One region of the Paenibacillus sp. FSL R7-0163 genome, then DNA from elsewhere that is predicted to be linked to it. Evidence: a T-box and tRNA genes for the amino acid it is inferred to sense, from the RefSeq annotation. Region 1 holds a T-box; the other holds one or more tRNA genes.
The links. A T-box is a leader RNA that pairs with one kind of tRNA and senses whether it is charged. The one in region 1 lies ahead of pheS (phenylalanine--tRNA ligase subunit alpha), so its partner is inferred to be a tRNA-Phe.
Positions count from the first base shown of each region.

Region 2: it has a tRNA-Phe gene. The T-box ahead of pheS (phenylalanine--tRNA ligase subunit alpha) is inferred to sense a tRNA for this amino acid. The anticodon was not compared.

Region 1 is NZ_CP150224.1:4,266,504-4,277,066, reverse strand. It holds gene pulA (type I pullulanase) at 1-897, shown strand, start outside; gene NST45_RS19045 (sensor domain-containing diguanylate cyclase) at 960-2,573, opposite strand; T-box leader at 3,163-3,448, shown strand; gene pheS (phenylalanine--tRNA ligase subunit alpha) at 3,509-4,543, shown strand; gene pheT (phenylalanine--tRNA ligase subunit beta) at 4,725-7,169, shown strand; gene NST45_RS19030 (hypothetical protein) at 7,369-9,459, shown strand; gene NST45_RS19025 (cupredoxin domain-containing protein) at 9,598-9,951, opposite strand; gene NST45_RS19020 (GGDEF domain-containing protein) at 10,267-10,563, shown strand, end outside.
Region 2 is NZ_CP150224.1:199,009-209,571, reverse strand. It holds gene NST45_RS00960 (ABC transporter ATP-binding protein) at 1-667, opposite strand, end outside; gene NST45_RS00955 (BMP family ABC transporter substrate-binding protein) at 785-1,924, opposite strand; gene NST45_RS00950 (AraC family transcriptional regulator) at 2,254-3,009, shown strand; tRNA gene NST45_RS00945 (tRNA-Leu) at 3,147-3,225, opposite strand; tRNA gene NST45_RS00940 (tRNA-Cys) at 3,240-3,313, opposite strand; tRNA gene NST45_RS00935 (tRNA-Gly) at 3,324-3,398, opposite strand; tRNA gene NST45_RS00930 (tRNA-Gln) at 3,405-3,479, opposite strand; tRNA gene NST45_RS00925 (tRNA-His) at 3,499-3,574, opposite strand; tRNA gene NST45_RS00920 (tRNA-His) at 3,618-3,693, opposite strand; tRNA gene NST45_RS00915 (tRNA-Trp) at 3,717-3,790, opposite strand; tRNA gene NST45_RS00910 (tRNA-Tyr) at 3,797-3,882, opposite strand; tRNA gene NST45_RS00905 (tRNA-Thr) at 3,888-3,963, opposite strand; tRNA gene NST45_RS00900 (tRNA-Phe) at 3,992-4,067, opposite strand; tRNA gene NST45_RS00895 (tRNA-Asp) at 4,078-4,155, opposite strand; tRNA gene NST45_RS00890 (tRNA-Met) at 4,181-4,257, opposite strand; tRNA gene NST45_RS00885 (tRNA-Val) at 4,275-4,350, opposite strand; tRNA gene NST45_RS00880 (tRNA-Glu) at 4,406-4,480, opposite strand; tRNA gene NST45_RS00875 (tRNA-Ser) at 4,499-4,591, opposite strand; tRNA gene NST45_RS00870 (tRNA-Asn) at 4,595-4,670, opposite strand; rRNA gene NST45_RS00865 (23S ribosomal RNA) at 4,731-7,656, opposite strand; rRNA gene NST45_RS00860 (16S ribosomal RNA) at 7,890-9,447, opposite strand; gene NST45_RS00855 (nucleotidyltransferase-like protein) at 9,875-10,563, opposite strand, start outside.

The DNA.
Region 1 (10,563 bases):
CCATACGTGAATGTAGATCCGGAGAACATTCTCGGTAATGAAACTGTACGTCGTTCCTTGCTTGCTAACGGAATTATTCTGACATCGCAAGGGATACCTTTCCTGCATGCTGGAGATGAGCTCCTGCGCAGTAAATTTGGGGATCATAACAGCTACCGCAGCGGTGACGCGATCAACTCGATCCGCTGGAATATGAAAAGCGTATTTAAGCCCGTATTTCAATATTATAAAGGCCTGATCGAGCTGCGGCGCACACATCCGGCATTTCGTCTGCATGGCCGCCAGGAAATTGAACGTTCGTTGGAATTTCTGCGATGTGATGGCGGAATAGTATCGTATCTTCTTAGAGGCCATGCAGGAGGCGATCTTTGGAACAATATAACCGTTATCTTCAATGCTAATAATGATCGAATGACGGTGGCTCTTCCTGAGATTTCTAACGGGTGGAGTATAGTAGTAGACCATACCCGTGCCGGGATAGAAGCCATCCGCAGAATCGAAGGCAATGAGGTAGAAGTGGAAGGGTTGTCGATGATGGTCCTTTATGATGAATGTGGTGAGCCAGCCCCACGCTCTAAAATCATCGAAATACACTATGAACGCCCTGATCAGAATTACCAAGGCTGGAATCTTTGGGTTTGGGATACAGGAATCCAGGATGGACAATGCGATTTCCGATATATGGAGAACGGGCGTGCAGTAGCCCGCATCGAAGTGCTGCCAGATACCCAATCCATCGGATATATTTTGCGGCTTAATGATTGGGAAGAAAAAGATGGAGACGGAGACCGCTTCATTGATTGTTCTACGAATGGAGAGTTAACCAAGGTCTTAGTCCGGGATCGTGATCAGGAGATTGATGGGATTTCAGAGGATCATCTTCGGTTAAGCAGTTAGTGGCAATACAAAAAAAGCTGTTTCAGGGTTGATTGTATCCTGAGACAGCTTTTTATTTGGTTTTATGGTTTTACAATGGTCTGGTCAGCAAACTCTTCGTCCACAAGCTCATAGTAAAGATTGGCTTTATTGCCACCATGGTCTTTGGAGCGGTACATCGCCAAATCGGCGGCACGCAGCAGTTCATTGATACTGCTTCCATGTTCAGGAAATAAAGCTACTCCGATACTCGCGGAGGTGTGGAAGCTGGACCCGTTATCAACAGACCAAGACTTATTGAACAGTTTAAGTAACCGCTGCAGCGTTTCATCAAGCATCTCTGGAGAAGTGAATCGATGCAGTACAACTGCGAATTCATCTCCGCCGATCCGGAAGGCCTGACCTATTCCTTTGACTGTATGCTGAAGTTCACGGGAGAGCAGCTGAAGAAATTCGTCTCCAGCCAGATGGCCTAAGGTATCATTTAGCTGCTTGAATCTGTCACAATCCAGCAGGGCCAGTGCAATTTTTTGCTTCCGTTCTCCGGGTTGTGTGATAAGGTTCTCCATATACATTTTGAAATGAGCCCTGTTGGGAATCGCTGTTAAATGATCATAGAAGGCTAGCTTATGTAGTCGTTCTTCGTATTGTTTTCGCTGGGTAATTTCTCGAGATAACAGCATGAATTGTGCTGGGAATTTACGGCTGCCGAGAACAGGTGACACCTTAGTTTCAAGCCATACCCATTGGCCTTCTGCTCCGCGCATGCGCAGTTCTGAAATGCGCGGGGTTCCCTGAACCACGCTCTTTAATTTAGCCCAGGCAATCTCCGGTTCACGTATGTAGTTGGATAACGGATCTCCTTTTTTAGGCACATAGCCTAGAATACTGGAGTGTGAGGGGGAAGCGTATAGAATCAACCCGTTAGGATCCGTCAAAATAATGAAATCAGACATGGTTTCACCGATTAGCTGATAAAGTGTTTGTTCTTCCAGCATTTCATTCTGGAGCCAGATGATTTTGCGTCCAAGGTAAATAATGACCAGGAGAAACACAAGTAAGAGGAGCGAATACAGGGAGAACAAAGCGCTTTTTTTATCCTTAAAACCGTCCGTTACTTGCAAGGCGTAGTTGCCAATCAAGTCCTCTGCTTGATCGAGATGTGCTCTAGCTTCATTGAATTGCGAGTTTAGGGTGAGCGCAGAATATGAATCCGGATTCCAGCTACTCTTCGTCCGTTCCGTTATTAGCGTATGCCCTGAATTTTTCCACATGACAATAGTAGTTTCAAAGGAGCGCAGCTCGTTTTTTAATTCGGAAAGGATAATTCCACTTTGTTTCATATCACTGTAAGGTTTTTTTATAGCGTTGATATTTGCTCTTGCTAGACTTATTCGTTCCTGCGCTTGAAGATTATTATCTATAAACTCCGTAGTGAACTGTTCACCTTCCGCGGCTGTTAGGTTTGGACCCATTGCGATTTGCAAGGCTACAGCAGCTTGATGCAGATCACGATCGGCGCTCAGTATGAGCTTAGAGTTCTGATATATATCATCATAAAGAGAATCTGACAATCTATTAATAGTGTGATTTAAATAGAGTAGCGAGGACACGCTGATCCCGACCAGAAGGACGGAGATTGCAGCGAAGACATAGAATAGTTTGCGTGTTACCTTGAATTCGAAGAACCCTGCCACAGTCATCTTCTCCCTGTATAAGATGATTAAGTAAATCTATTGCTGCTTAAGTAGAACCTGCAGAAGTCAATCTATGGTCAGGCGTAATTTAACTCAGTCACTGATGTTTGAAGGTGCTTTTGGGAATAAAAGAGGTGTTGTATACATAGTGGGAAAACATAGGAAAGTGTACGTGTGAGTAAATGGTAGTTTCTAGTATATCAAGTATATAGGACGTGCTGCTTATAGAGCAATCTTTACTCATAATAATCCAAAAGACAAAATTTAAAGTTTAATGTATGGGCCTATTGAATTATCTATATTCAAACCGATGGATCCTATTACCCCACTCGATCATAAATGATACGGCTTACAGCTGCTGAAAAAAACTGCCCTTAGTCATAATGACTACAGGAAAGCTAATCATTCATTATTCGTTACGCAGTGCGTGAATGGGGTGAAGTCGTGCGGCTTTGTTAGCAGGCATCATTCCAAAAATCACGCCTGCCCGCTCCGATGCCAATCCAGCTTGTCAAAACGACAGATTTTGCATATAATAAAGAGACATATCTCTTGTAGTAAAGAGATACCTGACAATTAGCATGAATTGTGAAATGCAGTGATGGAGAAGAGTACACAGTGCCTGACTTACAGGGAGGAGACGCCGCGGATTGAGAGCGTTTCTAAGAAGCAGAGCTGTCGAAGTTCACTCCGGAGCAGTTCCCTGAATTCCTTAAGCTGTCTAATAGGGAAGGGTAGGGGATACCGGTCACAGACCGTTATTTCTGTATAAAGTGAGATAGGTATCTGTCCAGCCAAAAGAGGGAATGAAGCTCTTAAGGGGAACAGATCAGCTTGTCTAACAAGGGTGGTACCACGGTCTTTTCGTCCCTTACCGGGAGGAAAGGCCTTTTTTTGTTGAACTAGACAATGATTGAAGGGGGCTGTACACGGCCATGAAAGAGAAGTTGGAAGCATTGAAGGTTGAAGCGCTGGCTAAGCTGCAGGAGGTTATGGATCCGCAGGTACTAAATGATTTAAGAGTGAAGTATCTCGGTAAAAAAGGTGAGCTTACAGAGGTTCTGCGCGGTATGGGAGGACTTAGTGCTGAGGAGCGTCCGGTAATCGGGCAAGTGGCGAATCAGGTTCGCAGTGCTATTGAGGAGATTATCGGCGCGAAGCAGGAGGCTTTTCAAGAGCAGGAAACCCAGCAACGTCTGCAGGCTGAAAAAGTAGACGTAACCTTACCGGGTCGCCGTTTACAGCAAGGGGGCATTCACCCGCTTAGCAGAGTCGTACAGGAGATTGAGGATATTTTTACCGGCATGGGCTACCGTGTAGCTGAAGGTCCGGAAGTGGAGACCGATTATTATAACTTTGAAGCTCTAAATCTGCCTAAGAATCACCCGGCACGTGATATGCAGGATTCTTTCTATTTAACAGATGACCTGCTAATGCGCACTCAAACCTCGCCAGTACAGATTCGTACTATGCAGGCTATGAACGGTGAAGCTCCTGTTAAAATCATCTGTCCGGGTAAAGTATTCCGCCGTGATGATGATGATGCAACGCATTCCTTCCAGTTCCACCAAATCGAAGGTTTGGTCATTGGAAGTAACATTCGAATGAGTGATCTGAAGGGCACCCTGCAACAATTTGTGCAGGAGATGTTTGGACCGAATACAGGCATTCGTCTTCGTCCGAGCTTTTTCCCATTCACGGAGCCAAGTGTTGAAGTAGACGTAAGCTGCTTCAAATGTGGTGGCGATGGCTGCAGACTATGCAAGCAAAGTGGATGGTTAGAAATCCTTGGCGCAGGTATGGTACACCCGAATGTACTGAAAATGGGTGGCTATGATCCTGCTGAATACAGCGGCTTCGCCTTCGGAATGGGTGTAGAGCGGATTGCAATGCTTAAATACGGCATCGATGACATCCGTCATTTCTATAGTAATGATATGAGTTTTGTGAAGCAGTTCAAGGGCGTTTAGTTATTGTGGTGCGCTAGCTGATAGTGGCTGGAGAATGGGTTTTGGAGCATTTGATTTCCTTGTAGGGCCGTCCTTAATAGTGTGTAGCTGAAATTGAGTGCACTTCATCCGTTCTTCCACAGGAAGCAGCACGAACGACAGTGAAATAAATACATCTGAAACATAAAGGAAGTGAGCGGATATGAAAGTATCAACCGGATGGTTGGCTGATTATACATCGATTGAAGGAGTAACCGCCGAACAGCTAGCGGAGAAGATTACCGCTGCCGGCATTGAGATTGACGGCGTAGAGCGCCGCAATAAAGGCATTTCCGGCATCGTAACCGGCTATGTGAAATCAAAGGAAAAACATCCTGATGCCGACAAGCTGAACGTATGTATCGTGGATGCGGGCCAAGATGAGGATCTACAAATCGTCTGCGGCGCAAAAAATGTAGCTGCAGGTCAAACTGTACCTGTAGCACTGGTCGGTGCTAAGCTGCCAGGACTGGATATCAAAAAAGCCAAGCTGCGCGGCGTCCTATCGCAAGGGATGATCTGCTCGGCCAAAGAATTGGGACTGAATGATAAATTGCTTCCAAAAGAGCAACAAGAAGGTATTCTTGTGCTGCCTGAAGGGACAGAGATTGGTCAGGATATTTCCAAGGTCCTCGGCTTAGATGACGAGATTCTGGAATTCGATCTGACTCCGAACCGTTCGGATTGCCTCAGTATGATTGGTGCTGCTTATGAAGTAAGTGCGATTCTTGGGCGAGAAGTTAAATTGCCTGATCCAAAAAGCGAAATTATTGAGATCAGTGGTCCTGCTGCGGATTCCATTTCCGTCAAGATTGAAGATGAAGAATACTGCAGCCATTATGCAGTTCGTTATATTGCAGGTGTTAAACCTGCACCATCACCGCTGTGGATTCAGAATCGTCTGATGGCTGCTGGGGTTCGTCCAATTAATAATATCGTGGACATTACCAATTACGTGATGCTGGAATATGGACAGCCGCTGCATGCTTTTGATGCAGATAAAGTGCAAGGTGGAGAACTCGGCGTTCGTCTTGCCCATGAAGGTGAAGTTTTGGTTACACTTGACGGTCAAGAGCGTAAGCTAGAGCCGCAAATGCTCGTTATCGCTGATGGAGTTAAAGCTGTAGGTCTGGCCGGAGTAATGGGTGGACGGGATACAGAGGTTACTGCTGAGACGGTAAACCTTGTTCTGGAATCTGCTAAGTTTGATGGTGGTACGATTCGTAAAACCTCGCGTCAATTGGGACTTCGCTCTGAGGCCTCCCTTCGTTTCGAGAAGGAAGTGGATCCAAGTGCAGTTATTCCTGCATTGAACCGTGCAGCAGTGCTGATTGCACGTTATGCTGGCGGATCGGTCCATGAAGGCATCGTGCAAGCAGGAACTGACGCTGTTCAAGAGAAGGTTCTCACCTTGTCCTTAGAGAAACTGAATCGTTATCTGGGAACGGATTTGTCCTTGCTGGAAGTGAAGACATTGTTTGGCCGTCTACACTTCAAATGCGGAGATACCGCACAAGGGCTGATTGAAGTTCAAGTCCCAACCAGACGTGGCGATATCAGCTATGATGTTGATCTTATTGAAGAAATTGCCCGCCTGTACGGATATGACAATATTCCAACGACTCTAATTGAAGGAATTACAACGCCAGGAGCACTAACTCACAAGCAAGCGCTCCGTCGTGAACTGCGCCGCTTATTGTCACATGGCGGTTACCAAGAGGTGATGGGTTACTCCTTCATCCAGCCGCAACAAAGCACAATGTTCCCTGCGTTATCAGAAGGAGCAGTAGCGGTGAAGCTGGCTATGCCGATGAGTGAAGAACGCAGCGTACTGCGTACCAGCCTTCTTCCGCAACTATTGGATATTGCCAGCTACAATACCAATCGTCGTCAAAGCGACTTGGCATTGTTTGAAATCGGCAACGTCTTCTTCACGGATGAAGAACAGCTGACTCGCCAACCACGCGAACTGCCAGTGCTGGGGCTGTTGCTTAGCGGAAGCTTAACAGTGAAGCAATGGAATGTTTCGGCACAGCCTGTGGACTTCTTTGATTTGAAGGGTGCGCTGGAAACGGTATTTGCTCATTTAGGGCTGACTGATAAAATCGTCTATGTGGGAGACAGTCCAGAAGGATTTCATCCTGGGCGTTCCGCATCGGTATATTTACTCGGGAACGAGGGCCGTGTGAAGATCGGAACGATGGGGCAGATTCATCCGGATCTGCAAAGACAGCTGGATCTGGTGGATACTTATGCGGCAGAAATTTTATTGCAGCCGTTATATGAAAGTGCGCAAAGCCGTTTGCAATATAATGAGCTTCCGCGTTTCCCGGGAATGGAACGGGATATTGCTGTGGTCGTGGATTCCGCTGTACCAGCGGGCGATCTGCTGGCTTCCATCCGTGATAACGGAGGTACTTTGCTCCAGTCCGTACAGGTATTTGACGTGTACACTGGCGGTAAGCTGGAGAGTGGAAAGAAGAGCATCGCGATCTCACTGCTGTATCGTCATAGTGAACATACATTGACTGATGAAGAAGTAGGAGAGGTGCATGAGAAGGTATTAGCATCTCTTCAACAAACTTTTGGTGCAGAATTAAGAAAGTAGCAGGAATTGTGTAAAGCCGCAGCGAATCCATTTAGAAACTGAGATTCGCTGCGGTTTTTTCTAGGTAGAGTGCAAAGCGGAGAATATCAGCCATAATCTATTGAATATTAGGGATTTTGCCAAATGCTTACCAAAAAAGCTACAATAGAAGAAGTGAAACTAGCTTAGAATCCGCACACATACAAAGGAGGGCACAACTGTGGCTATGGACCGGACACGTGTCGCCGTGGAGATATACGGAACTTCCTATAAACTCGTCGGAAGCAGTACTGAATATATGAAACAAGTGGCCCGTTATGTTGATGAACATATGCGCACGATTTCTAAATCACACACCAGACTGGACACACCGCGTATAGCGGTGCTTGCAGCTGTACATATGGCGGAGCAGGCTATTCAGGTTCAGGACTTCAAAAATGAACTAAACATGATGACAGGTGAACGCAGTGAACTGCGATTGGAAGTATCTCGCCTGCTGGAGGTACAGCGGGAGCGGCAAGAAGAAATTGAGCGACTTGAAGCTGCGGCCAAAGAAGAGGCTGGGCGACTGATTGCTGCTGCTGAGGAAGAACGTAAGCGGCATTTGGAGATTCAGGAGAATGAACGCAAGGTACATGCGGAGCAGCTTCAGGAGGCAGTACAAGCTGTGGAAGTTGCACGCAAGAAGCTGGAAGAAGAATTGCTTGAGCGCGAGATAGAGCTGCAAGAACTGCGGACAAGCTACGAAGAAGAGCGGGCAGCTAGTCGTGAACAACAGCGGCAGGAACTGGCGAAGGCGGAAGCCATCCGCTTGCAGCAGCTGGAGGAGCAGAAGGCTGCTCATCTGCAAGAGCTGGAGAACATCCGAGAGACGCTGACCAAGGAGAAGACAGACACGCTGTCTGCTCTGCAGCTTGAGCTGACCGAGACCAAGTCAACACTGGAGGAAGAGCTTGAGGTTACCAAGTCTACATTAGGTAAAGAACTCGAAGATACCAGATTGACGCTGGGTAAGGAGCTTGAGGATACCAAGTTGACCTTAGGTAAAGAGCTTGAGAGTACCAAAGCGAAGTTGGGCAAAGAGCTGGCGGAAGAACGTGAAGCACTGCAGCGGGAGCAAACCAAGAATAAGGAACTGCGGCAGTCACAAGGCACTCAAGAGCATAGACATAAGCAAAGCATTCAAGAGCTGGAGAAACAGCTGGCGGAGCTTCGTGGTGGGACCGGGCAACTTCAGTCCAGATTACGGGCGGCTGAAGCCAGTCTTAAGAGTGAGCGAGATGCAAGACAGACGCTGCTTGGACAATATGAAGCGATTGTTAAACGTGAAGAACAGCTCAGTGAAGAGCTGCGCACAGCTACTGAGCTGGGCACACTGTTGAATGAGGAGCTGGAAGAGTTACGCCAGCGTTATCAACAGTCACAGAATGAAGCGACAGAGCTAAGAGCGTCTCTACAGGAGACGAGTGAGAATCTGCACCGTGTTCAGGAAGAACTTGCGGGATCAGCAGCAGAGGCGGCTAACTGGCAGGAGCTTTCGGATAAACGTATGGAAGATATTGGTGAACTGGAAATGAATCTGCTGGAGTCTGAGGAGAAATCCGTGTTGCTTCAGAAAGAGATCGACACGCTACGTGGGCAAGCCGATGGATTAGTACAGCAGCTGGATCAGGAGGTTCAGCTTCGTACAGATGCAGAACGCGAAACAGCGGCACTTCGGGAGCAAGGTGTGCAGGTTCAGAAGGAGCTGTCTGCGCTTCGTGTGCGTTATGAGGAATTGATTGCTCAATACGATGATGTACTGCAAGAAGGAGAACGCCTGCAGGAAAGATATCAACTGCTGCAGGAAGAAGGCGAAGAGGCAACACGACGCTTAGAAGAGCTGTCTGAAGCTAGTCGTGAAGCCGCTGCTACTGTTGCTGAGCAACAGGAAGTGCTGAAGGAAGCAGAGGCGTACGGAGCTTCTTGGAAGCACAAGTACGAGGAGCTATCCGATCGGCAGCTGCAGTGGACGGATCTCGAAGCGAAGCTGCGCGAGGAGATCGACATTTGGCAGCAGGAAGCCGGCGAGGCTGAGATGAAGCAGGAAGCTATTGATCGTGAACGTAGCGAGGTGCTTCAGCAGTTAGGTGAAGTTGGTGAAAGCTATGAAATGGTTCAAGGACAGCTTCGTTTGTTGCAGGTCCAGTTTGAAATGCGTCAGGAAGAGCTTGACAAGCTTACGGACGAGCATCGTAACCTTAAAGAGGAATATGGCAAGCTGCAAAATGAATATAATGAATGGATTCAACTGATCGAGCAGGACAGTTGAATGCCGGATGCAAGTAAGAGGGCTGACCTGATGAGTAGAGAGATCTATCTCGGGTCAGCACTCTTTATTAATGAGCTCAGATTAAAAAAACAGCCGATATCAGGGAGAATCCCTAATAATCGGCTGTTTATGTGTAATCTATTCCACGATGATAGTAGCTCTCATTCCGCTATGTCCGGAGCCACACATAATGGAACAGGTCATTTCGAAAGTTCCAGCTTCCTCTGGTACGATCACCTTTGAGGATTTTTTTTCATTAAGCTGCAGCTCGAACTCAGGAATAAGGATACCGTGATTGCCGTCATCATTTTTAAAAATGATTTTGACGGGTACACCCTTTTTTAGATGATATTCTTCCTGATCAAAGCTGTAATTCGTAGCTGTAATTATGAGTTCTGTTTCTGCCTCGATCTCCGGCTCCGATGTGTTAGCATTGCCAGCAGCACTATCATTGCTGTTCCCACAGGCTGTAAGTGCTATAACGAACACCATTGAAAGTAGAATTGCAAATTTTTTAATGATCTAAATCCCCTCCCAAGAAGTCCAAGCATAGTGAAAATGTGACAATTATGTAGACATCATAACTTAAAATTTAAGAAAGCGCTTTGATTAAATGTGAAAAATCTGTGAACAGGCAGACTGTTCAAACTTTGTCGTAAATTGCAAAAAAATGATGAAAATATAACTAAAATTTATTATAATGAAAGCTATTACATTAACGTCTAAAAGTAGGGGATACATATTACAAGTATTAACGATGCGCTAAGTACGGAGGTTTGGCACCGTAGAATCTTAAAAGGCTATTGGATGGTAGTCATTCTTTTATTAATCTCACAGTTGCTGTTTTTGTCGAATATTGACCGACTCCAAATAAAAACAACAATGGACACGAACCTGTGGCATTTATTTATAGCCTGTAATTTACTAATTGTGGTCCTTATGATTACTGCGGAGCTGTGGCTGCGTTATAGTAAACAGTCCCCTAAATATGGGGTGGTTAGCTGTGGTTTTTTAGTGTCCTACCTTATGTATTTTGTATTAGAGCCTTTTGTTGACGGTGCTCAGATGACACTTATGATGCCGATTATGGTTGCTCTTATTTAT
Region 2 (10,563 bases), 2.8 Mb from region 1:
CACCTTCACTACGGCCGCTGCGCATAATCGTAATTCTGTCGCAAATCGCTTTGACTTCCTTTAATTTGTGCGAAATAAAAACTATCGTATGACCCTGTTCCCTTAATTGCTTAAGCTCGCGGAACAATTCCTCTGTTTCCTGTGGAGTCAACACCGCAGTCGGCTCATCAAGCACCAGAATTTTCGCACCACGCAGCAGCGCCTTAAGAATCTCAACCTTTTGCTTCATCCCAACTGTAAGATCCTCTACTTTTGCTTTAGGATCCACGGCCAGATTGTATTTCCTTGCGGTCTCTTCCGTCATGCGCACAGCCTCGGCATAATTAATGCCAACTCCTCTGCGCGGCTCCATACCCAGCACCATATTCTCTGCCACCGTAAAAGAAGGTACCAACATGAAATGCTGATGGACCATGCCGATGCCTCTATCAATGGCGTCCTGAGCGGATTGCAGCTTTACTTTTTCACCCTTGATATAGATCTCGCCTTCACTTGGCTCTTCCATGCCGAACATAATCTTCATTAAAGTCGATTTACCAGCACCGTTCTCACCTGCAATCGCATGTATTTCTCCCTCACGTAAAGAAAAATGCACGTCTTTATTTGCAACGACGCCATTGGGATATACCTTGGTAATTCCCCGCATTTCCAGCAGAGCTTTGTACATAGGTCTCAACGCCTTTCAACTTGGAGGTCTGCAAAAATATACAGCTGGAATTCCCCTGACTAGAAGAATCTCCAACTGTAGGTTTATCACTATAGAGCTGATCTTAAGATTTAAAGCTTAAGGCTTAACTGCGTTACGAATAGCTTCTACCTCTGCGGTTTCCATCCCCATCGCATTATCCACTTTAATTTCTTTATTGATCAGCTTTTGCTTCACTTCTTCAACCTTGGCCTGAAGATCAGCCGGGAATACATTTTTATAAATATCATTCTCAGCAATACCTACACCATCATCTACAAAGCTCAACACATCACGTTTGCCCATTTCTAGCGTTCCCTCTTGCAATCTCTTCACTGCACCTAGAATAGCCGTATCAATCTTTTTAATAGATGAAGTAACGATTAGATTTGCTTTTTCACTATCCGTATCGTTAATCAACATTGCCTGATCGGAGTCTACACCGATTGCATATTTTTTCTTTTCTTTAGCTGCGTCAAAGATCCCAAGACCTGTACCCCCAGCCACGTTAAAAATAACATCCACGCCGGAGTTATATTGAATTAGAGAAAGTTCCTTACCTTTTGCCGGGTTAACAAAATCACCAGCGTACGACACAGCCACTTTTACATCAGGATCAACATACTGAGCACCTTGAATGTAGCCGACCAAGAAAGCATTAATCCCCGGAATATCCATACCGCCCACAAACCCAATCACATTCTCAGGGGTAGCATTCGGCATATCCGATTGTGTAGCTAATGCTGCTACGGCACCTGCCAAGAAAGATACTTCATTTGTCGCATAAGACATGTTGTACATGTTATCTGGTGCTTCATCGATGTCGGTATCATAATTAATGAATTTTTTGTCTGGATACAATTCTGCCGTTGCATTAAACATCTCTGTAATTTCAGAACCGCCAGAAATAATTACATCCCAATCCTCGGAAGCGATATCGTTAAATGTAGGCTCCCATTTCGTTTTATCAACGCCCATTTCAACAACCTTTGTTACTGCACCTAGTTCATTCTTAACCTTTTGCAAGCCGTTATTAGCGGAATCAAAAAATGATTTATCCCCAAGTGTCCCCGGAATCAGCAATACAACCTTGAGTTTATCCCCTGAACCTTTTTCTCCACCCTCAGCAGCGTTTGATCCAGTATTCGCAGAAGAACCGTTATTGGACGTGTTATTCCCACATGCTGTGACCAGAACCATCACCATTAATAACAACAAAGAAAGAACTTTTTTATTCATTACTCTATTCCACCCCTAATTTTAGTTGGTTAGTAATCCGGCAGAATCCCCATCTTCACCCATTGTATAATTCACGGTTCAAATGGAAATTCTCTTTTTTCCAAATAAAGTATCATTAAAAGTAATAAATTTAACGTTTAGGCTCAAAAATAGCAATAAAAATACCATTATTATTAATAATCCGCTTTATTTCCGAACGAGATGGCCAGTCAGGTTGCGAACTTTCGGATTTATTGATACGATCATAACAAATATTATTAAAAATAATTATATGATTTCGGTCATAGTTTTGTACGATTCGGCTAAAACATAAGTATTGGAGGATCATCATGGATCGTGTTCTATATATTGTAAGTGCCACACATGAGCTAAATACTTATATCCCTCCACACCAGCATGAATGCTACGAACTGGTCTATTATTTACAGGGGGTAGGGACAACCAATGTTGGCCCACGAAGTTACCATTTTCGCTCCTCTTCTTTCGCGCTTGTGCCACCCAATCATAAACATGACGAGCACCACCGTGAGGATGCAAATGTATTATTTGTAGGCTTCCACTCGGAACACCCTAATATGAGTAATCTGCTCGGCGTATATGAAGATGATAAAGATCAGACCGTTCTTCAAATCCTGCTGCGAATGAAAGCAGAGTTTACACGTAAGCAAGACGGATTCTCTGAGCTTCTAAACCTACAAATGAGCGAGATTACCGTCCATCTTATGAGGCTTCTTAGTGCCTCTGGATATCAATCCCCATCAGAAGATCGAGTACAATATGTCCTTAATTATATGAATGAGCATTATCGCCATAAATTGTCCGTCGAAACACTATCAGAAATGTCCGGATATAGCTACGATCGTTTTCGCCATCTATTTAAAGAACGTTTCGGGTCCTCACCCCTGCGGTATTTGCTGTTAAAACGCCTGGAGTATGCAAAATCTCTATTACGTCATACTCAGATGCAAATCTCTGAAGTATCTGCTGCTGCAGGTTTTGTGAACGATGCCCAATTCTGCAATATGTTTAAACGAGAAATAGGTCATACCCCGCGAGCATTCCGCATTAATAATCAATCAGGTTAATCACTAATCAGATTAAAAAAAGCCGTTGAAATAGAGAAACTCCTCTATTCAACGGCTTAATCCTGTAAAACTAAGAACATAAAGAAAAAAGGTTAGTAAGATTGCTTATAAAAGCAATCTTACTAACCCTTTTAAGATACCGGCGAGAGGACTCGAACCTCCACGGTTTCCCACTCGATTTTGAGTCGAGCGCGTCTGCCATTCCGCCACGCCGGCACATATGAACTAAATGGAGGCGCCACCCAGATTTGAACTGGGGATAAAGCTTTTGCAGAGCTTTGCCTTACCACTTGGCTATGGCGCCATGTAAATTTTGGAGCGGACGACGGGAATCGAACCCGCGACCCTCGCCTTGGCAAGGCGATGCTCTACCGCTGAGCCACGTCCGCATAAAATGGCTGGGGATATAGGATTCGAACCTATGAGTGACGGAGTCAAAGTCCGTTGCCTTACCGCTTGGCTAATCCCCAATAACATTTTAAAGTAAAATGGGGCGACTGATGGGTCTCGAACCCACGAATGCCGGAACCACAATCCGGTGCGTTAACCCCTTCGCCACAGTCGCCATATTAAGTTGATATTGTTGCCATTATTCATTTTAAAGTAAATGGGGCGGCCGATGGGTCTCGAACCCACGAATGCCGGAACCACAATCCGGTGCGTTAACCCCTTCGCCACGGCCGCCATATTAAACTTTAGAAAGAACTTGGCAGGGGCAGCAGGAATTGAACCCACACCAACGGTTTTGGAGACCGTTGTTCTACCTTTAAACTATGCCCCTAAAAACTGGTGGAGGATGATGGATTCGAACCACCGAACACTTACGTGAGCAGATTTACAGTCTGATGCGTTTGGCCACTTCGCTAATCCTCCAAGGATGGTGCCGGCGAGAGGACTTGAACCCCCAACCTACTGATTACAAGTCAGTTGCTCTACCAATTGAGCTACACCGGCATGGCACTCATTCTTTTGTGATAATAAATGGTGGCTCGGGACGGAATCGAACCGCCGACACGAGGATTTTCAGTCCTCTGCTCTACCGACTGAGCTACCGAGCCATGATGAAAGTGGCGGAACCGACGGGATTCGAACCCGCGATCTCCTGCGTGACAGGCAGGCATGTTAGGCCAACTACACCACGGTTCCAAAAGATATAATTGCTTAAGTTAATTGGTTGCGGGGGCAGGATTTGAACCTGCGGCCTTCGGGTTATGAGCCCGACGAGCTACCGGGCTGCTCCACCCCGCGTCAGTAAAAATATGTTATGGTGGAGGCTGAGGGGATCGAACCCCCGACCCTCTGCTTGTAAGGCAGATGCTCTCCCAGCTGAGCTAAGCCTCCATAAACAACAATTGTTATTGTACCAAAGTCCACTAGGATAAATCAAGTGAAAATTTGGTGACCCGTATGGGATTCGAACCCATGTTACCTCCGTGAAAGGGAGGTGTCTTAACCCCTTGACCAACGGGCCATACTAATTAAAAATTTGTGGCGGAGAGAGAGGGATTCGAACCCTCGAGACGCTTGTGGCGCCTACACGATTTCCAATCGTGCTCCTTCGGCCAAACTCGGACACCTCTCCATATGGCTCCCCGAACAGGACTCGAACCTGTGACAACTCGATTAACAGTCGAGTGCTCTACCAACTGAGCTATCAGGGAATATTCATACCAGGCTTGATGCCTGAAAACTGAATCCGAAACGAATTTGCATTCTAAGTATAGGATAAGCCCTCGACCGATTAGTATTGGTCAGCTCCATGCATTGCTGCACTTCCACCTCCAACCTATCTACCTCGTCGTCTTCAAGGGGTCTTACTAATTGGGAAATCTCATCTTGAGGGGGGCTTCACGCTTAGATGCTTTCAGCGCTTATCCCGTCCGTACGTAGCTACCCAGCCATGCTCCTGGCGGAACAACTGGTGCACCAGCGGTACGTCCATCCCGGTCCTCTCGTACTAAGGACAGCTCCTCTCAAATTTCCTGCGCCCACGACAGATAGGGACCGAACTGTCTCACGACGTTCTGAACCCAGCTCGCGTACCGCTTTAATGGGCGAACAGCCCAACCCTTGGGACCTACTTCAGCCCCAGGATGCGATGAGCCGACATCGAGGTGCCAAACCTCCCCGTCGATGTGGACTCTTGGGGGAGATAAGCCTGTTATCCCCAGGGTAGCTTTTATCCGTTGAGCGATGGCCCTTCCATGCGGTACCACCGGATCACTAAGTCCGACTTTCGTCCCTGCTCGACTTGTAGGTCTCGCAGTCAAGCTCCCTTATGCCTTTGCACTCTGCGAATGATTTCCAACCATTCTGAGGGAACCTTGGAACGCCTCCGTTACTCTTTAGGAGGCGACCGCCCCAGTCAAACTGCCCGCCTGACACGGTCCCCGTACCCGATAAGGGTACTAGGTTAGAACCTAGATACGATCAGGGTGGTATCCCAACGGCGCCTCCACCGAAGCTTGCGCTCCGATTTCTACGGCTCCCACCTATCCTGTACAGATCGTACCCAAATTCAATATCAAGCTGCAGTAAAGCTCCATGGGGTCTTTCCGTCTTGTCGCGGGTAACCTGCATCTTCACAGGTATTAAAATTTCACCGGATCTCTCGTTGAGACAGCGCCCAAGTCGTTACGCCATTCGTGCGGGTCAGAATTTACCTGACAAGGAATTTCGCTACCTTAGGACCGTTATAGTTACGGCCGCCGTTTACTGGGGCTTCGGTTCATAGCTTCGGGTTACCCCTAACCACTCCCCTTAACCTTCCAGCACCGGGCAGGCGTCAGCCCGTATACTTCGCCTTGCGGCTTCGCACAGACCTGTGTTTTTGCTAAACAGTCGCTTGGGCCTTTTCACTGCGGCCCCCTCGTGCTATTCACACTACCGGGGCACCCCTTCTCCCGAAGTTACGGGGTCATTTTGCCGAGTTCCTTAACGAGAGTTCTTCCGCGCGCCTTAGAATTCTCTTCTCGCCTACCTGTGTCGGTTTGCGGTACGGGCACCTTCTCCTGGCTAGAGGCTTTTCTTGGCAGTGTGAGATCATGACCTTCGCTACTATAATTTTCGCTCCCCATCACAGCCCAGCCTTATCGATGTGCGGATTTGCCTACACATCAGCCTCACTGCTTAGACGGACATCCATCAGTCCGCGTCACTACCCTCCTGCGTCACCCCATCGCTCATAGCGGATTACGGTGGTACAGTAATTTCAAACTGTTGTCCTTCGACTACGCCTTTCGGCCTCGCCTTAGGTCCCGACTTACCCTGAGCGGACGAGCCTTCCTCAGGAAACCTTGGGCTTTCGGCGGATCAGATTCTCACTGATCTTTTCGTTACTCATACCGGCATTCTCACTTGTGTAGTGTCCAGCGCTCTTTTCAGTACACCTTCAACCCCTACACAACGCTCCCCTACCCCAGATACATAGTATCTAGCCATAGCTTCGGTGGTGTGTTTAGCCCCGTTACATTTTCGGCGCAGAGTCACTCGACCAGTGAGCTATTACGCACTCTTTCAATGGTGGCTGCTTCTAAGCCAACATCCTGGTTGTCTGTGCAACTCCACATCCTTTCCCACTTAACACACACTTGGGGACCTTAGCTGATGGTCTGGGCTGTTTCCCTTTTGACAATGGATCTTAGCACTCACTGTCTGACTCCCGGCAATAAGTATATGGCATTCGGAGTTTGACTGAGCTTGGTAATCCTTGCGGACCCCGCACCCAATCAGTGCTCTACCTCCACTACTCTTATACCGAGGCTAGCCCTAAAGCTATTTCGGGGAGAACCAGCTATCTCCGAGTTCGATTGGAATTTCTCCGCTACCCCCACCTCATCCCCGCACTTTTCAACGTACGTGGGTTCGGGCCTCCAGTGCGTGTTACCGCACCTTCACCCTGGACAGGGGTAGATCACACGGTTTCGGGTCTACGTCCACATACTAAGTCGCCCTATTCAGACTCGCTTTCGCTGCGGCTCCACCTTCTCGGCTTAACCTTGCATGTTAAACGTAACTCGCCGGTTCATTCTACAAAAGGCACGCCATCACCCATTAATAGGGCTCTGACTTTTTGTAAGCACACGGTTTCAGGTTCTATTTCACTCCCCTTCCGGGGTGCTTTTCACCTTTCCCTCACGGTACTGTTTCACTATCGGTCGCCAGGTAGTATTTAGCCTTAGCAGATGGTCCTGCTGGATTCATACGGGGTTTCACGTGCCCCGCACTACTCGGGATCCGTCTCGGAGAGAATACAGTTTAGGTTACAGGGCTTTTACCTCTATCGCGGGCCTTTCCAGACCTCTTCACCTACCATATTCCTTTGTAACTCCATGTGAGACGTCCCACAACCCCTAAGAGCAAGCTCTTAGGTTTAGGCTGTTCCGCGTTCGCTCGCCGCTACTGACGGAATCACTATTGTTTTCTCTTCCTCAGGGTACTTAGATGTTTCAGTTCCCCTGGTCTGCCTCTACATTTCCTATGTATTCAGAAATGAGTAACTGCGAATTACCACAGCTGGGTTTCCCCATTCGGACACCCCCGGATCAAAGCTTGCTTACAGCTCCCCGAGGCAGTTTCGTTGTTCGCCACGTCCTTCGTCGGCTCCTGGCGCCTAGGCATCCTCCGTGTGCTCTTATTAGCTTAACCTTGATTCTTCCGAAGAAAAATCTCACTAATAACATTTACTTGTTTACACAAGTTGCTAAAAGATGTTCTAAAACGCAAATTCGTTTCGGTATCCAGTTTTCAAGGATCAAGTCTTACTTGAGAGCTTAAACTCTCAAAACTGAGCAACGAGTGAGTAACAGGCCTAAACCTGAGATTGTGGAAGCTAAGCTTCCGATTTGAATGTCTTCATTGCAGAAGACGATTCTCCATAGAAAGGAGGTGATCCAGCCGCACCTTCCGATACGGCTACCTTGTTACGACTTCACCCCAATCATCTACCCCACCTTCGGCGGCTGGCTCCCTTGCGGGTTACCCCACCGACTTCGGGTGTTGTAAACTCTCGTGGTGTGACGGGCGGTGTGTACAAGACCCGGGAACGTATTCACCGCGGCATGCTGATCCGCGATTACTAGCAATTCCGACTTCATGCAGGCGAGTTGCAGCCTGCAATCCGAACTGAGACCGGCTTTGATGGGATTGGCTCCACCTCGCGGCTTCGCTTCCCGTTGTACCGGCCATTGTAGTACGTGTGTAGCCCAGGTCATAAGGGGCATGATGATTTGACGTCATCCCCACCTTCCTCCGGTTTGTCACCGGCAGTCACTCTAGAGTGCCCAGCATTACCTGCTGGCAACTAAAGTTAAGGGTTGCGCTCGTTGCGGGACTTAACCCAACATCTCACGACACGAGCTGACGACAACCATGCACCACCTGTCTCCTCTGTCCCGAAGGCCGCTGCTATCTCTAGCAGATTCAGAGGGATGTCAAGACCTGGTAAGGTTCTTCGCGTTGCTTCGAATTAAACCACATACTCCACTGCTTGTGCGGGTCCCCGTCAATTCCTTTGAGTTTCAGTCTTGCGACCGTACTCCCCAGGCGGAGTGCTTACTGTGTTAACTTCGGCACCAAGGGTATCGAAACCCCTAACACCTAGCACTCATCGTTTACGGCGTGGACTACCAGGGTATCTAATCCTGTTTGCTCCCCACGCTTTCGCGCCTCAGCGTCAGTTACAGCCCAGAAAGTCGCCTTCGCCACTGGTGTTCCTCCACATATCTACGCATTTCACCGCTACACGTGGAATTCCACTTTCCTCTTCTGTACTCAAGCCACCCAGTTTCCAGTGCGACCTCAGGTTGAGCCCAAGGTTTAAACACCAGACTTAAATAGCCGCCTGCGCGCGCTTTACGCCCAATAATTCCGGACAACGCTTGCCCCCTACGTATTACCGCGGCTGCTGGCACGTAGTTAGCCGGGGCTTTCTTCTCAGGTACCGTCACTCCGATAGCAGTTACTCTACCGGACGTTCTTCCCTGGCAACAGAGCTTTACGATCCGAAAACCTTCATCACTCACGCGGCGTTGCTCCGTCAGGCTTTCGCCCATTGCGGAAGATTCCCTACTGCTGCCTCCCGTAGGAGTCTGGGCCGTGTCTCAGTCCCAGTGTGGCCGTTCACCCTCTCAGGTCGGCTACGCATCGTCGCCTTGGTGGGCCGTTACCCCACCAACTAGCTAATGCGCCGCAGGCCCATCCCTCAGTGACAGATTGCTCCGTCTTTCATTCTTCTCTCAGGAGAAAAAAGAAATTATCCGGTATTAGCTACCGTTTCCGGTAGTTATCCCAGTCTGAAGGGCAGGTTGCCTACGTGTTACTCACCCGTCCGCCGCTAAGTTATTTTGAAAGCAAGCTTTCAAAATAACTCCGCTCGACTTGCATGTATTAGGCACGCCGCCAGCGTTCGTCCTGAGCCAGGATCAAACTCTCCAATTAGTATTGAAAAGAGCGATATGCTCATTTTGAAACATCTGACGAGAAAATTAATTCTCTAATTTTGGATTTCACTTACGTGATTTCCTACTCACTCGTTGTTCAGTTTTCAAAGATCAAGCCGTTTATTTCGTCGATGTGTTGTTCAGCAGCGACCTTTATAATATATCACAGCACCCTCGTTTTAGTCAACCTTTTTTTTTAATTTCTTTTTTCGGTTGTCTTTCGAATGTTTTCGAAAGCACATCTCTGTGTCAGAGGGACGAGTTATAATTTAACACATGAACAAGGAAAGAGTCAACCATTAATTTTCCTGAATAAATATGAGCGTTTCATATTAGTAAACAAATAAAAAAGAGAGTGCTCAGCCTCTCCCTATCCTTGCTCATCTCTCTATAATTAAACATCTTCTACTGTATCTAATTCATCTCTATAATGTATAGCGGATCGCATGCCCTTCTCCCTCGTGAACATCAGCCCAAGATGTAATCTCTCGGATTAGCGAACGAGAAACCAGCTTTCGTAAAACAAGGGGTAGTTCAGACTCTAATTGACTCAGACCTGAATGCTGCAGTAATTCTTTAATGCTCCATGCTTCCTTACGGCTATTCAAAATATTAAAGAGCAATAGACAACAGTCCGTCATTTTGGACATAATCCCAAATTCACATGCAAGAAGCACAAGCTCCACACGTTGCTCTAAGGTCTCAGTACTGACCGTTAACTCCTCATAAAGTTTATGAACAGAGGTATTCATGCTTTTAACCTGTTCCCAAATAGCTGGCTCGGGGAAAGCACCCACTTCACTCACTTCTATTCTTGCCCAATGATATAAGGCTATCAATACACAGTTGTAAGCATCCATAATAAAGCCAGCCTCTATATAGCGCTTGGATTTCACATACATATGCAAAAAGCGGGCAAACTCCATAAATGCGACCCGTTCCTTGATCGGTCCTTCAAATTGCAATATCTCGCTGCGCATTTCCTCGAGTATTCCCTTGGGGTCCCAGATCACTTCCCCCCTCATCAAACTGATAAGAAGTTCGTTATTATCCCCTGCCATAACAGCCTGCTCCAAAGCAAATAGGCCGATATGGACTGACTGGGTCCGTTGGT